DNA from 3 places in the Chitinolyticbacter meiyuanensis genome. Region 3 is predicted to be linked to each of the others. Evidence: predicted binding sites of a transcription regulator. Region 3 holds the regulator's gene; each other region holds the start of a gene.
What was found. Region 3 encodes FliA, which starts transcription of late flagellar genes. Its sites were predicted from a motif close to GCTAAAGNTNNNNNNNNNNCNGCCGATAAT; they were not measured.

Region 1 (4,852 bases), 1.3 Mb from region 3:
TCGACCGCGGTCTTCACCCCGCTGGTATCGCGCGAGATGTTGAGCGAGGTTGCGACGGGTGCATTGTTGGTATCACGCGCGCTGACCTTCTGCAGCGTCAGCGTCACCCCCTGCAACACATCGGTCACGGTGTTGCTCGACTTGCTGATCGCGATGCCGTCGAGCTGGAATTCGGCGTTCTGGGCAGCCTGTGTCTGCGTGAGATTCTTGGTGCCCAGCGGATCATAGGAAAAGCGTGACAATCCGGCAGTATCGGTGTCGTTGCCATCGGCATCGTCGGTGGTGATCTTGAGGCTGTTGGCCTTGCCGCTGTCACTTGACGAGAGCAACAGGCGATAACCGCTGCCATCGTTGACAATGGTGGCGGTCACGCCCGCCTTCTTGGCATTGATGGCATCACGCAGGCCCGTCAGCGTGTTGTTGGTGCTGTCGATCTCGATGGTCAGGGCACCTTTGTCGCCGTTGACCTCGAAGGTGTCGTCGGCCGCGTTGCCCGACGTGCCCTTGTCGTCGTAGGTGCCGAACTGGATCGTCATGGAGCCAGTGCCCACCGGCGCATTGACGCTGGAAAACGACTGCGACTTCAGCTTGTGCGCCTGCGCCAGCTGCGTCACCGCCAGGCTGTAGCTACCTGCCTGCGCGTTGACGGCGGTGCTCACGGTACCGATGGTGGTATCGGCCAGACTGCCCTTGAGGCTCTTGTAGGCGCTGGCGCTCGACAACGACAGCACGCGCCCCTGGAACGTCGATAGCGCGCCTTGCAAGGTGCCGATGGCCGAGATCTTGGCCTGGGCTTCCTTGGCCTTGTCCTGCAGCTTGGTCAACGGCTGGCTCTCGATCTCCATCAGTTGGGAGATGATGTCGTTGACGTTCAGCCCCGAGCCCAAACCTGATGATGTAATCGATGCCATGGTGCAGTCCTGCCTTGTTGAATGGATGAATCGGGTAAAGCTGCTTGCTGTTTAAATCGGCAATTCAGGCCTGTTCTTTAATCAGCAGACCGCGAAACTGGTCAATGGCCTTGGCGATCGCGATCGCTTCCTCGCTGGGGATCTGGCGGATCACCTCATCGGTGCTGCTGTCGACCACCTTCACCACCACCGCATTGACGTCGTTGTCGATCGAGAAATTCAGCGCGCTGCTGTTGGAAAGGGCCTGTGCGGTTTCGTTCAGCTTCTTCACCGCATCCTTCAGCTCGTCACCGCTTTGTATCGCATCGGTGGCCTGCACCGCATCGCTGGGAACCGCAATCGCAGACACTGCGGCCTGGGCACTACTGGTTTGGGAATCAGGCCGGCGGCTGGCCTGCTCGGTAAGCGCCGGACCGGAATTGGCCTGCGCGGGGATCGGGGATATTTGCATGACGGCTCTCCCAAGGGAATGCCCCGGCGCGGTTTTAACCGGGCCGGGGCATGATTTGCCAGCGAACTAGCCTAGCTTATCAGGCTTAGCCCAGGAGGCTGAGGACCTGTTGCGGCAGCTGGTTGGCTTGCGACAGCATCGCGGTACCGGCCTGTTGCAGAATCTGCGCACGGGTCAGGTTCGCGGTTTCCGAAGCGAAGTCTGCATCCAGAATCCGGCTACGGGCGGCGGAGAGGTTCTCCGACGTGGTGGCCAGGTTCGAGATGGTGGCCGAGAAGCGCGATTGCAGGGCACCGAACTTGGCGCGCTGGTCGTTGATGGTGGTCAGTGCGTCATCGACGGTGCGCAGGGCTTGCGCAGCGCCTTCGACGGTCGACACATCCAGCTTCTCGACAGTCTTCAGATCGGCTTGGTACGAGGCACCCGAGGCGAACACGCTGGTGTTGTCGACACCGGTGAACAGCACACCCGAGGCGAAGCTGGCCGAGTCGGTCGTCACCGAGAACGAGTTGGACGAGTTCAGCACCACTTGGCCACCGAAGTGCACCGAACCGGTTGCGCCGGCGCTGTACACCGTCGAGCTCGACAGATACTGGGTCGAACCGGTGGAGTTGGCGGTATCGAAGTTCCACACGTTCACGTCGCCGCCGAAGCCGCTAGCTACGCCGCTGGCCGAGGTCATGGCGATGTTCGAACCATCTTCGGACACCAGCTTGATACCGTATTGCGTGGTACCCGAGCTGTCCTGGAAGGTTTCGAGCTGTGCGGTCACGCCAGTCTGCGACGACTTGGAGTTGAATGCCGAGATTGCCTGGGCGTATTCGTCGCCTTCGATGGTGCCGTTGTTGTTGGCATCGGAGACGTTGAACGACACGGCCTGGAAGGTATCGGACTTCGAAGCCAGGGCCAGGGTGAAGGTACCGCTACCCAGCGAGAGCGTGGTCTCGGTACGGGCAGTGGCGCGCACGCCGGTGTTGGCCTGGTTGATCTTGGTGGCGATATCACGCGCCATGTCGGTACCCGACACCGAGATCGAGGTGCCGTTGATGCTGAACGTACCGCTAGCGGCCACGGTCACGCCGTCCACGTTCACGGTACCGGTGGCGCCGGCAGACACGGTGGTGCCCGAAGTCACGAAGTTGCTGATCGACTTGGCGCCGGTACCGTTACCGTTACCGATCTGGTAGGTGCCGTATTGGCTGGTACGCAGGTTCGAGGTCGTCGCGGTGATCGATTCGTTGACGTTGGCACCGATCTGGTAGGTTGCCGCGGTGAACGAGCCGTCGAACAGCTTCTGGCCGTTGAACTGGGTGGTGTTGGCAGTACGCTCGAGTTCCGAGACCAGCTGCGTCACTTCGGCGTTGATCGCTTCGCGATCGCTGGCCGAGTTGGTGGCGTTGCCGGACTGCACGGCCAGTTCGCGGATCCGTTGCAGCATGTCGCCCATTTGCGACAGCGCGCCTTCACCGGTTTGCGCCAGCGACACGCCATCGTTGGCGTTGCGGGTGGCTTGGTCCATGCCGCGGATTTGCGACGTGAAACGCTGAGAAATCGCCAGACCGGCAGCATCATCCTTCGCGCTGTTGATACGCAGACCCGAGGAGAGTCGTTGCAGCGAGGTGTTGAGGCTGGTCTGGGAATTGTTCAGGTTGCGCTGGGAATTCAGCGACGGAATGTTGGTGTTAATGACTTGCATGACTGTTTCTCCTCGAGAGAAAACGGTATTCAGAAACTACATCGGAGCGAATTCATTCGATCCTTGGAACCGTTATCGACGACCTCTGCATGAACTTTAGGGGCTGCCCGCAACTTTTTTTGCAGACGTTACAAACGGCATCCGCAAAGTGCAAAGGCCGCCCATTGAGGCGGCCTTTGCATGGTCCCGTCCGGCTCAATCGGGCAGCCAGGCCTGCCGCCAGGCGACGAGATGCTCGCCTTCCAGCATCCAGTCGCGCAGCACCGCTTCGCGCAACGCATCGCCCTGCCGAGCCGTGGCATCCAGATCGCGCAAATGACTGCGGATGGCCTCCACCCAGTCGCGGAAGCGGTTCTTCACCAGCGTCACCGGCAAGTCGCCGCGATAGCAGACGATATCGGTCGCGACGGTGGGGAAACCGCAGGCGCCGTATTCCAGCAGCCGCAGGTTGCTCTTGCACTCGTTGAACAGGTTGTGTTCGAGCGGCGCCAGCGCGAGATCGAGGTTCAGGCTGGCGAGCTTGGCCGGATATTGCTCGATCGGCACGCCCGAGTGGTATTCGCGCACATAGGGCTTGAGCACTTCCGGGCACATGCCGAAGAACACCCAGTCCACTTCGTCCGCCAGCGCCTTGACCACGTCGTGGATCACTTCCAGGTCGCCGGTATGGCTCATGCCGCCCCCCCAGCCAACCCGTGGCTTCGCGCCCACGCGTCGCTCGCTCTGCAGATCACGCCACCACTTGGGTGGCAGGCGGTTCTCGATCACGCGGATATCGCGATGCAGGTTCAGCTCGGCGTACGCCTCGGCCAGCGGCGCAGTCGATACCACGAAGCGGTCAACCAGCGACAGCGCCTTGCGCATCTGCTTGAGCACATCCTTGGGCATATGGGCGCGATGCGCGCTCTTCATCGGCAGGTTGGGCAGGTAGTCATCGAGCTCGTAGATCTTGAAAGCCCGCGAATAGCGCTTGTACTGCTCGATGAAACCGATCTGGTTCTCCGTGATCTGGCGCTGCAACAGCAACACGTCCGGATCGAGCCGGGCCAGGTCGACCGGGTGCAACAGCTCCCAGCTGATATGCCCATCGATCTGCAGTGCCTCCTGCTGCGCAAGGAAAGGCTGGATCACGCGATACTGGCCGCAGCCCATCGCATCGCCCGGGTGTGCCAGCACCGTCGGCAGCGGCCGCCAGCTTACCGGTCGCCACGACAACTGCGCACGCGGCTCCAGATCGAAGCCGTTGCCATGCAGGAAGAGGTTGCGGTTGTAGGCCGGATCGGCGGCCAGGCGCGGCAGCCAGCGCTGCAGCAACGCGGCCCGCGCCGGCTCACCCGGCGCATCGCCCGGCAAGGTCTGCACCGCGGTCACCCGCGGTGTCCAGACCGTCAGATAACCGGCGGCGTGCGCACGCAGGCAGAAGTCGACATCGGCGTGACCATCGCGGAACGCTGCCGCATCGAAACCACCCAGCTCGTCGAACACCTGCTTACGCACCATCATGCAACCACGGCTGACCGCGGAGCCGTCCTGGTCGAGCTGCAGGCGGTTCATGTAGCCGTAGGCATCATGTGGCATGCCGATGAACGCGCTATTGGCTGCGCCATGCAGGCCCAGGATATGCAGCGCCTTGACCACTGTGCCGTCCGGCGCCAGCAGCTTGCCGCCGACGACGCCGACTTCGGCGCGTTGCGCGTGGTTGAGCAGCAAGTCGATCCAGTCTTCGCCGACGATCTCGCTGCCGGCATCGAGCAACAGCAGGTATTCGCCGCTGGCCTGACTGGCCAGCACGTT
Region 2 (4,852 bases), 1.8 Mb from region 3:
CTTGCCACATCGGCCACCAGCCGCCCTCCTCCGCCAACTCGGCGGCCACCGCCACGCCGGGTAGCGCGGCAAGCTCACCGTTCAGATAAAGCAGCGGTGTCTGGGTGCGTAGCCACGGCGGCAGCCCTGCCTCCTGGCAAAGCTGCTTGAGCGCTCGGCTCGGCCCGCCCGGTCGCGCGCGCAGGCGTTCGCCGCCGCTACGCGGCCTGAGTTCGAGCCCACCCTGCACCAACAACGACTCACGCAAGCCCCAGCCCCGCTGCCAGCGCAGCACGCCCCCTTCAAGTGGAACCTTCTGCAAGGGCAGGAATGGGCAGGACTGCATCGCCGCAGCTGGCACGCCGTCCGGCGCCACATACAACGCACCCCGATAGCTGCGCAGCATAAGGCCGTGCCAGTGCCAGCACAGCGACTCGGTGCCGCGCTGCTGCCAGAGCGCATCGAACGCCCGCTTGTCCGGCCGGGCACCGAGCTGCTGCAACCAGCTGCGCAGCGCATGGCGTGCCCGCAGTTCGCCCAACAGCGCCGCACGATGCAGATCCAGTCCACCCGCTTCATTCAGGCAAGCCGCGACATCCTGCCGGCCATACTCGCCGAGCAGCGCCTCGGCTTCGGCGGCATGGCGGGCCGCCCGCGCCAGGCCTTCGTCGACTCCCGGGAAACGCTGGCGCAGCACCGGCATGGCGACAAGGCGCAGATAATTGCGGTCGTAAGCCGGATCGGCATTGCTATCGTCGTCGACCCAATCCAGCACATGCACTGCGGCGTACGCCGCCAGCACGGCACGCGGCACATCGAGCAAGGGACGCAGCAGATCGAGCCCTGGCTGCAACGACCGCAATATCGGCATAGCCGCAATACCGGCAAGACCCGCGCCACGCACGACATTGAACAGCACGGTTTCGGCCTGATCATCGCGATGCTGGGCCAGCACCACCGCATCAGCCACCACCGCGGCGAACTCGGCATAGCGCGCAGCGCGCGCGCCCGCTTCAATACCGACCCCCGCTGCATCCACCGTCACCCGCCGTACCGTGCACGGCACAGCGAGCGAGCCGGCAAAGTCGACGGCAAAGCGCGCCCAGTCATCAGCCTTGGCGGAGAGACCGTGATGGACATGCAAAGCAGACAGGGAAAAACCGAACGCGTCGCGCAGCGAGGCCAGAAGGTGCAGCAGGACGACGGAATCGAGCCCGCCGGAGAGGCCGACGCAGAGGCGCCGGCAGTGCGGATGGCCCGCCAGGACGGCGGCCACCCGGTGGGCCAGATCAGGCTGCGGCAACTTCCTTGAACTTGCCATGGCCCATCAGGCGCTCGAAGCGGCTATCGAGTAGCTCGTCGACCGATTTTTCCTGCAAGGGCTTGAGTGCATCGGTAATGGCCTTCTTCATCGAGGCCATCATCTGCGCGTGATTGCGATGCGCGCCGCCAACCGGCTCGTTGATCACCTTGTCGATCAGGCCCAGCGTCTTCAAGCGCGACGCGGTAATGCCCATGGCCTCGGCGGCATCGGGCGCCTTCTCGGCGGTCTTCCACAGGATGGAGGCGCAGCCTTCGGGCGAGATCACCGAATAGGTCGAGTACTGCAGCATCATCACGGTATCGGCCACGGCAATGGCGAGCGCCCCGCCCGAGCCACCTTCGCCGATCACGGTGGCGACAATGGGCACACGCAGCTTGGCCATTTCAAAGAGGTTGCGGCCGATCGCCTCGGATTGGCCGCGCTCCTCGGCACCGATGCCGGGATAGGCACCCGGCGTATCGATGAAAGTGAGCACCGGCAGGTTGAATTTCTCGGCCAGCTTCATCAGGCGCAGCGCCTTGCGATACCCCTCGGGGCGCGGCATGCCGAAATTGCGATACTGGCGATCCTTGGTATCCCGCCCCTTCTGGTGGCCGATCACCACCACGCTCTGCCCGTTGAAACGGGCCAGGCCACCGACGATGGCCGGATCATCGGCATAGGCACGATCACCGTGCAGCTCTTCGAAATCGGTGCACAGCGCCTTGATGTAGTCGAGCGTATACGGCCGTTGCGGATGGCGTGCCACCTGCGAGATCTGCGCGGCGGTGAGCTTGCCGTAGATGCTCTTGGTCAGCTCCTGGCTTTTCTTTTCCAGGTGACCGATCTCGACCGAGATATCGACGGCCGAATCGTCCTGGACGAAGCGCAGTTCTTCGATCTTGTCCTCGAGCTCCGCAATGGGCTGCTCGAAATCCAGAAAAGTGGTCTTCATGCCTTGTTTCCCCGCCCGACGGCGCTGTCCGGCCGCGAGCCTGCGGCGAAAAATCTGCGAATCATACAGCAAGGCCCGAGGGTGCCCAAGCCGGGCACCGTGAGCGGCAGCATGGCTTCAGGCCGGGTTGCGGAACACGATGTCGGCCTGCAGGCCGACCTTCTGCAGCCCCAGCCGTGAGCGGGCATTCAGCACCAGCGGTGAGACGGTATTGGCACGGATGTCGCCATCGGCCTCGGGGCGCGCCAGGATCAGCAGCAACGTCACCTCGTCGCCCGGTTGCAGATCGATCTGCGCGCATTCGTCGTCGGACAGCTGGATCTGGTAGTTGAGCCCGAGCAATTCGCTCGATACCACGCTCAGCACCAGATCGGGTTCATCGAGCGATTGCAGCCACAGCACCTTGGGATCGGGCTTGTCCTCGTGCAGCAGCTTGTAGCGCTGGCAGCCTTCGAAGCCGGGCAGGCCGCGTGGAAAAGTCAGAACGGTATCGGGGTCGATCTGGAGTTCGCCAAAGCGGGTCGGAACGGTTTGCATGCTTTCTCCTTGGCTCGCCGGCCACGAGGCCGTGCATTAGAATACCCACAGGATAGCGAAAGGACCGGCCGTGCCAAAGCGCGACAGGGGCAACTGCATTAGCCTGAACTGATAAAACGCTGATTCGTTAAAGTTTTCGCCGGGTCAGCCGATACTAGGCATAATCCCGTTATTCAAAGACGTCGGACTGCAGCCGTCGTCCAGAGGTAGTCCCCATGAAGATCGATCCGTCCACCGGCAAGAACACCCTGGCTCCCGCCCCGCGCAGCGGCGAACGCACCGTTACCCCGGCCGGCACGCCAGCCGCCAGTGTGCCCAGCGACAACGTGACGCTGAATCCGCTGGCCGCGCAGATGGGCCAGGGCGAGGAAGGTGTCAGCACCTTCGATGCAGCCCGGGTCGAATCGATCCGCCAAGCCATCGCCGAAGGCCGCTTCCAGGTGCGCCCGCAAGCCATCGCCGACAAGCTGATCGCCAGCGTCGAGGAACTGCTGCGTGATTGATGCCGCAGTGCCGGGCCGCCCGCAGCTGGCGGCCTTGCTGGAAGACCTCGAACAGGCACTCGATCGCTTCAATGCCTTGCTCGAGCAGGAAGAGCAGGTTCTCACCCACGCCCGCATCGATACCCTGGCGCAGATCGCCCAGGACAAACTCACCGCCAGCAGCCAGCTCGAAGCCCGCTTCCAAGCGTTTCGCGCCTTTGCCGACTACGCCGGCATGCCTCTCACCCCTGCGCACCTGCTGGATGAAGCGCTGGCCGGTTTCGATGCCGATATCGCGGCGCAATGGCAACGCATCCGCAGGCTGAGTCAGGCGGCCCGGGTGCGCAATGCCAGTAACGGCCGGCTGATCGAAACTCGCCGTAATCTCAACGACCGCCTGATTGCCGAACTGTCGCAAACCCGTGAAACGCCGCAGCTCTATGGCGAGGATGGCCGTATCCGGCCGCTTGGCGGTGGCTCCGCCTTCGACAAGGCCTAGGGCCTGTTCAAACGAATCGCCTACTTGGCCGCGAACAGCGTGCGGCCCCCTTCGAATCGATCGGCAAAGTAGCGTTTTTCCAGCGTTTCCACCTTGACCTTGCCGCCGCTCGATGGCGCGTGGACAAAACGCCCATCGCCGATATAAACCCCGACGTGCGAGAACGGCCGACCCAGCGTGTTGAAGAACACCAGGTCACCCGCTGCCAGATCGCCACGCGCCACCGGTCGCGCCAGCTGTGCGATCTGCGCGGCATTGTGCGGCAGGCTGAGCCCGACGGCATTCTGGTAGATGAAGCGCACCATGCCACTGCAATCGAGCCCGGCTTCCGGGTTCTTGCCACCAAACTGATAGCCGACATCCAATAGCCCCAGCGCATACAGCAACACCTCCTGGCGCTGTGCCGAATCCACGGCGATCTGGCTGATCGATGGCGTCGGCTGGCTGGGCCGGGAAGGCTTGGCAGTCCGCGTCGGCGCGGACGAGCATGCGGCAAGCAGCAACGCGGCGGTCAGGCAAAGGGTGCGATCGAGCATGCGGTCTCCGTGTGTGGCCTTGTGTTCAACATCGGCCAATGCGAAGCAAGCTTGAACGAAGGCGCAAAAATCGACAATCGGTGCCAACCGGAATGGCGCTGCATCGTTGATGATGGCGTGTCTTTCAGGAGCCCTTCATGAACATCAAGCAATTCGCGCTGCTAATTGCCGTGTGCGCAATGCCCGCCTTGGCCGACGACAACCTGCGCTGCGGCAACCTGCTGGTGCAGGTTGGTGACAGCACCAGCCGCGTGCTCGAGCGCTGCGGCGCGCCACAGACGCGCAGCACCAGCATCGAGCCGGTCTTCGCCACCAATCGCCGAGGCGAGACTGATCAGGTGGGTAGCATCGAGGTCCAGCGCTGGAGCTATGATCGCGGCAGCAACCAGTTTGCTGCACGGCTTCGTTTCGAGGATGGCGAGCTCAAGCGCATCGACTACGACTACTAGCCGATGGTGGAGCGGGACAAGCCCGCTCCCACCCACTCAGCGCTTGAGCTTGAGGCTGGCCAGCGCGGCCGCCATGGCGCCCTGCTGCTCCGGCTGGCGCGCCACGGCTTTT
Region 3 (4,852 bases):
TCGGCTGCCTGCGCGGCCTGCGCACCGGCAGCGGCGCCCGCGCCGTTGGTGCCTCGGCCACCAGTGCCGACGTTCAGGCCATCGTGATGCTGGTGGTCGCCGATGGCCTGTTTGCCGTCGCCTTCTACTACCTGGGGTGGTGATGAGCGAGCCCATCATCCGCGTGGCAGATCTGACCTGCGCCTACGGCGACAACGTGGTGCTGCGCGACGTGAGCTTTGAGGTGGCGCGCGGCGAGGTGCTGACGGTGCTCGGTGGCTCCGGCTGCGGCAAGTCCACGCTGCTCAAGCACCTGATCGGGCTGGAGCATCCGGCTGCCGGCCGCATCTGGCTGAACGGCCAGGAGCTGACCGAGGCGACCGGCGAAGCCCGCCGCGCCATCCTCGCCTCGTTCGGCGTGGCCTATCAGGCCGGTGCGCTGTTCGGCTCGATGAGCGTGCTGGAGAACGTGATGCTGCCACTCGCCGAGCATACCGCGCTCGATGCACCGGCGCGCGAGCTGGTCGCACGGCTCAAGCTCCGGGAAGTGGGGCTCGAGCAATACGCCGACTACGCGCCGGCCAATCTGTCGGGCGGCATGCAAAAGCGCGCCGCCATTGCCCGCGCGCTGGCGCTCGATCCGGCCATCATCTTTCTCGATGAACCCTCGGCCGGGCTCGATCCGATCACTTCGAGCGAGCTCGATGCGCTGATCCTGCGGCTGGCACGGGCATTGCACCTGACCTTCGTCGTGGTGACACACGAGCTTGCCAGTATTTTCGCCATTGCCGACCGCGGCCTGATGCTGGATAAACAGGAAAAAGGCATCATCGCCGTCGGCAAACCCGCCGACTTGCGTGATCATCACCCCGATCCCCGCGTGACCCGCTTCTTTCGCCGCGGTGAGGAGACCGTTTGAGCCAAGCCAAGACTCCCTATTTCCGCCTCGGGCTGTTCATCGTCATCGGCCTCGCCATTGGCGCGGTGCTGTTCGTCGCCTTCGGCGCCGGCCGCTGGTTCGCCAGCACCATCACGCTGGAGACCTACTTCGACGAATCGGTGCAGGGGCTCGACGTCGGCTCGCCGGTGAAATACCGCGGCGTGGCACTCGGCACCGTCAGCAAGATCGGCTTCACCGGCAACAAATACGATCACGAGCGCGGCCAACCGCAATACGTGCTGGTGGAAATGGAACTCAAGCCCGATCGCTTCCAGGCTGGCGGCGGCGACGTGCCGGACCAGGGTCTGCTTGATCGCCAGATCGAGCGCGGCCTGCGGGTGCGGCTGGCCCCACAGGGCCTTACCGGCACCAACTATCTGGAAATCGACTACGTCGACACCAAGAGCAACCGACCACTGCCGATCGGCTGGAAGCCCGATGCGCTTTATATTCCCTCCGCCCACAGCGCGGTGGCGCAGATCATGGAAGCCGCGCAGAACCTGATCACCAAGACGCAGAACCTCGACATCGAGGGCACGGTCGCCCGGCTGAACAAGCTGCTCGACACCGCCGAGCGCCAGCTCGGCGACGTCCCGTTCAAGGATCTGGCTGCTTCGCTGCTGCGTGTGAGCGAACGACTGGAGAAAGTGCCCACCGACCAGATCGGCAAGGATGCGCAATCGCTGCTGGTGGAGCTGCGCGCCACCAACGCCAGCCTGCAGCAACTGGTGGCCGACCCGGCGTGGCAGCGTGCCGCCAGCGACGTCGCCGCTGCCGCCCAGGGCGCGAAGAGCGTGCTGAACGATCCAGCGCTGCCGCGCACGCTGCAACATCTTGAGCGGGTAACCAGCCGGCTCGATGCTCTCGTCGGCAGTCGCGACGACGAACTGGCCGACACGCTGGACAACCTGCATGCCATCAGTACCGAGCTGCGAACACTGACCGAACGCGCCCGCCACAACCCGGCCGGCCTGCTGTTCGGTGCCGATCCTACTCCCTATCCGCTGCCCCGATGATGCGCCTCGCCTGCCTCTGCCTTGCCGCCTTCCTCACCGCCTGCGCCGGCAATCCGCCTGCCGAATCGCACTACCGCGTCGAGGCCGAGCGCAGCGGCACCGCCGCCAGCGCGCCCCGCTTTGCCGGCAAGCTGCGCATTGCGCCGCTGCGCGCCGCCGAAGGCTATCGCGACTGGCGCTTCGTCTATCGCGAAACAGACTACCGCTATGCCAGCGACCCGTATCGCGGCTTTGTCGCGCCACCGGCCCAGCTCGTCACCGAGCGGCTGAGCGCCTGGATCGCTGCCAGCGGCCTGTTCGGCGAAGTGCTGGGCGCGCAGCTCGATGCCGTCGACTGGACGCTGGCCGGCCGGCTCGACGCACTGTACGCCGACCTGCGCCCGAACGGCGAACGCCAGGTCGTGGTGCGACTCAATCTGGTACTGAGTCGGGACGGCCAGTTGCGCGACAGCCGTAACATCACCGCCGCAGCGCCGATCAGCAGCATGGATGGCGATGGCATCGCCGCTGCCGCCGATGCCGCGCTCGGCAACGCGTTCCGCCAGTACGAAGCCGCACTCGCCCTCACAGACCCGGCGCTTTCCCGCTAAACTGGAGCTGCCCCCTTACAGCCACCCCGGAATGCCCTCACCCCGCGCCATCCATCTCTACCGCCAGACCCAGGCCTCCACCGAGGACGATCGCGTCAGCGCGCATGCGCCGCTGGTCAAGCGCATCGCCTACCACATGGTGTCGCGCCTGCCGGCCAGCGTGGACGTGGAAGACCTGATCCAGGTCGGCCTGATGGGATTGATGGAGGCATCGCGCAATTTCGATCCGGCCGCCGGCGTGCAGTTCGAGACCTTCGCCACCCAGCGCATCCGCGGCGCCATGCTCGACGAGCTGCGCCAGGCCGACTGGATGCCGCGCCAGGCGCGGCGCAACATGCGCGAGATCGAACAGGAAATCCACAAGCTGGAGCAGACGCTGGGCCGCGCGCCCAGCGAGGGCGAGGTCGCCCAGGGGCTGAACCTGCCGCTGGCCGAATATCAGGCGCGCCTGGCGGACGCCCGCGGCCACCAGCTCGTCTACTACGAGGATTTCGGCGACGACGGCGACAACGACCAGCTCGACCACTACACCGCCGACGAGCGCGCCAATCCATTCGAGCAGTTGTCCGACGCCGGCTTTCGCGACGTGCTGGTCGAGGGCATTTCGGCGCTGCCGGAACGTGAACAGCTGGTGATGTCGCTCTATTACGACGAAGAACTCAACCTCAAGGAAATCGGCGCCGTCCTCGGCGTCTCCGAATCGCGCGTATGCCAGCTCCATAGCCAGGCCATCGCGCGCTTGCGGTCCCGACTCACCGATTGGCTGAGCCCCACATGAACATGGACAAGACCAGTATCTTCGGCCTGCTGCTGGGCCTGATCGCCATCGTGGCCGGACAGGTGCTCGAAGGCGGCCACATCGCTTCGCTGGTACAGCCGACGGCGTTCCTGATCGTGATCGGCGGCACCATCGGCGCGGTGATGCTGCAAAGCCGGGCCACCGACTTCATCGCCGGCGTGAAGCTCGGCAAATGGGTGTTCGTGCCACCACAGCATGATTTCCGCCAGGTGCTGAACGTGATGGTGAACTGGGGGCAGCAGGCGCGGCGTGGCGGCTTGTTGGCGCTGGAGGCCTATGTTGCCGGTGAGAAGGACCCGTTCGTACGGCGCGGCCTGCAGATGCTGGTCGATGGCGCCGAGCCGGACATGATCCGCCGTGCGCTGGAGCTCGACATCGACGCCTACGAAGAGCGCGCCCGCGCCGCCGCCAAGATCTGGGAATCCGCCGGCGGCTATGCACCCACCATCGGCATTATCGGCGCGGTGATGGGGCTGATCCATGTGATGGAGAACCTGTCCGATCCGTCCAAGCTCGGCGCCGGCATCGCCGTGGCCTTCGTCGCCACCATCTACGGCGTCGGCTCGGCCAACCTGATCTTCTTGCCGATCTCCACCAAGCTCAAACACCATATCGCCAGCGAAACACGCCGCCGCGAAATGCTGCTCGAAGGCCTCGTCACCATCGCCAACGGCGAAAATCCGCGGATGCTGGAAAGCAAGCTGGCCGGCTTCCTGCACTGAGGGCGTCGTCGGCGGGCTTCGCTGAGCGTTGAAGGCCCAGGTCCGGCTCCAACGGCGGTCACCGGCACGGCGGGACCGATGCATGCGGCACACCAGACCGCGCCAGGGGGATCAATATGTTGTGGCTGCTCGCTCGTTTTCGCCTGTTCGTCGCCTGGATCGATCTCGTGTTGTTCACGCTGCTGATGGTGTTGCTGGCGCTGCTGCCGCTGTCCTGGCTGGGCTGGTATCCACGGCTGTTCCACGCGTGGTGCCGCTGCTTCGTGCGTGCGCTGAACGTGGAATTGCGCTTGCACCAGCACCATGCTCGGCCATTGCCGCGCCACTACATCCTGATCGCCAATCACCCGTCGGCGTTCGAGGATGTCGGCATCCCCGCGCTGTTTCCGGTAGTGAGCCTCGCCAAGATCGAGGTGCGCGACTGGTGGCTGGTCGGCCGTATCGCGGCAGCAGCCGGCACGCTGTTCGTGCAGCGCGAAAGCAAGGATTCGCGCCAGGCCGCGCAGGCCGCGCTGATCGATGCCGTCCGCGCCGGGCATAACGTCGCGCTCTACCCGGAAGGCGGCTGCAAGGGCCGCCGGCTGTGGGATCACTTCCTCTATGGCGCCTTCACCGTCTCGCTGGAAACCGGCGTGCCCATCGTGCCGGTGTTCCTGCACTACGAGGCGCAACAGGCGTTCGAATGGGCCGAGGGCGAGACGCTGCTGCAGAAGATCTGGCACATCGTCACCAGCCCCAACCCGGTCGCCAACTACCACGTGTTCGACGCATTCGATCCGGCCGAATTCGCCGACCGCGAGGCTTAT

Region 1: FLM21_RS21525 (flagellin N-terminal helical domain-containing protein) is a predicted target of FliA. The motif match lies at 3,130-3,159, and genes of this name have one in related genera.
Region 2: flgM (flagellar biosynthesis anti-sigma factor FlgM) is a predicted target of FliA. The motif match lies at 2,901-2,930, and genes of this name have one in related genera.

Annotation. Positions count from the first base shown of each region.
Region 1 covers NZ_CP041335.1:2,631,155-2,636,006, forward strand. The annotation lists gene fliD (flagellar filament capping protein FliD) at 1-911, opposite strand, end outside; gene FLM21_RS12505 (flagellar protein FlaG) at 976-1,362, opposite strand; gene FLM21_RS21525 (flagellin N-terminal helical domain-containing protein) at 1,448-3,058, opposite strand; gene FLM21_RS12515 (glycosyltransferase) at 3,254-4,852, opposite strand, start outside.
Region 2 covers NZ_CP041335.1:3,099,972-3,104,823, forward strand. The annotation lists gene tilS (tRNA lysidine(34) synthetase TilS) at 1-1,300, opposite strand, end outside; gene FLM21_RS14665 (acetyl-CoA carboxylase carboxyltransferase subunit alpha) at 1,269-2,237, opposite strand; gene fliW (flagellar assembly protein FliW) at 2,355-2,774, opposite strand; gene flgM (flagellar biosynthesis anti-sigma factor FlgM) at 2,990-3,277, shown strand; gene FLM21_RS14680 (flagella synthesis protein FlgN) at 3,270-3,755, shown strand; gene FLM21_RS14685 (C40 family peptidase) at 3,776-4,291, opposite strand; gene FLM21_RS14690 (DUF2845 domain-containing protein) at 4,429-4,740, shown strand; gene FLM21_RS14695 (Tex family protein) at 4,777-4,852, opposite strand, start outside.
Region 3 covers NZ_CP041335.1:1,343,280-1,348,131, reverse strand. The annotation lists gene FLM21_RS06450 (ABC transporter permease) at 1-143, shown strand, start outside; gene FLM21_RS06445 (ABC transporter ATP-binding protein) at 143-898, shown strand; gene FLM21_RS06440 (MlaD family protein) at 895-1,935, shown strand; gene FLM21_RS06435 (ABC-type transport auxiliary lipoprotein family protein) at 1,932-2,525, shown strand; gene FLM21_RS06430 (RNA polymerase sigma factor FliA) at 2,557-3,303, shown strand; gene FLM21_RS06425 (flagellar motor protein) at 3,306-4,046, shown strand; gene FLM21_RS06420 (lysophospholipid acyltransferase family protein) at 4,163-4,852, shown strand, end outside.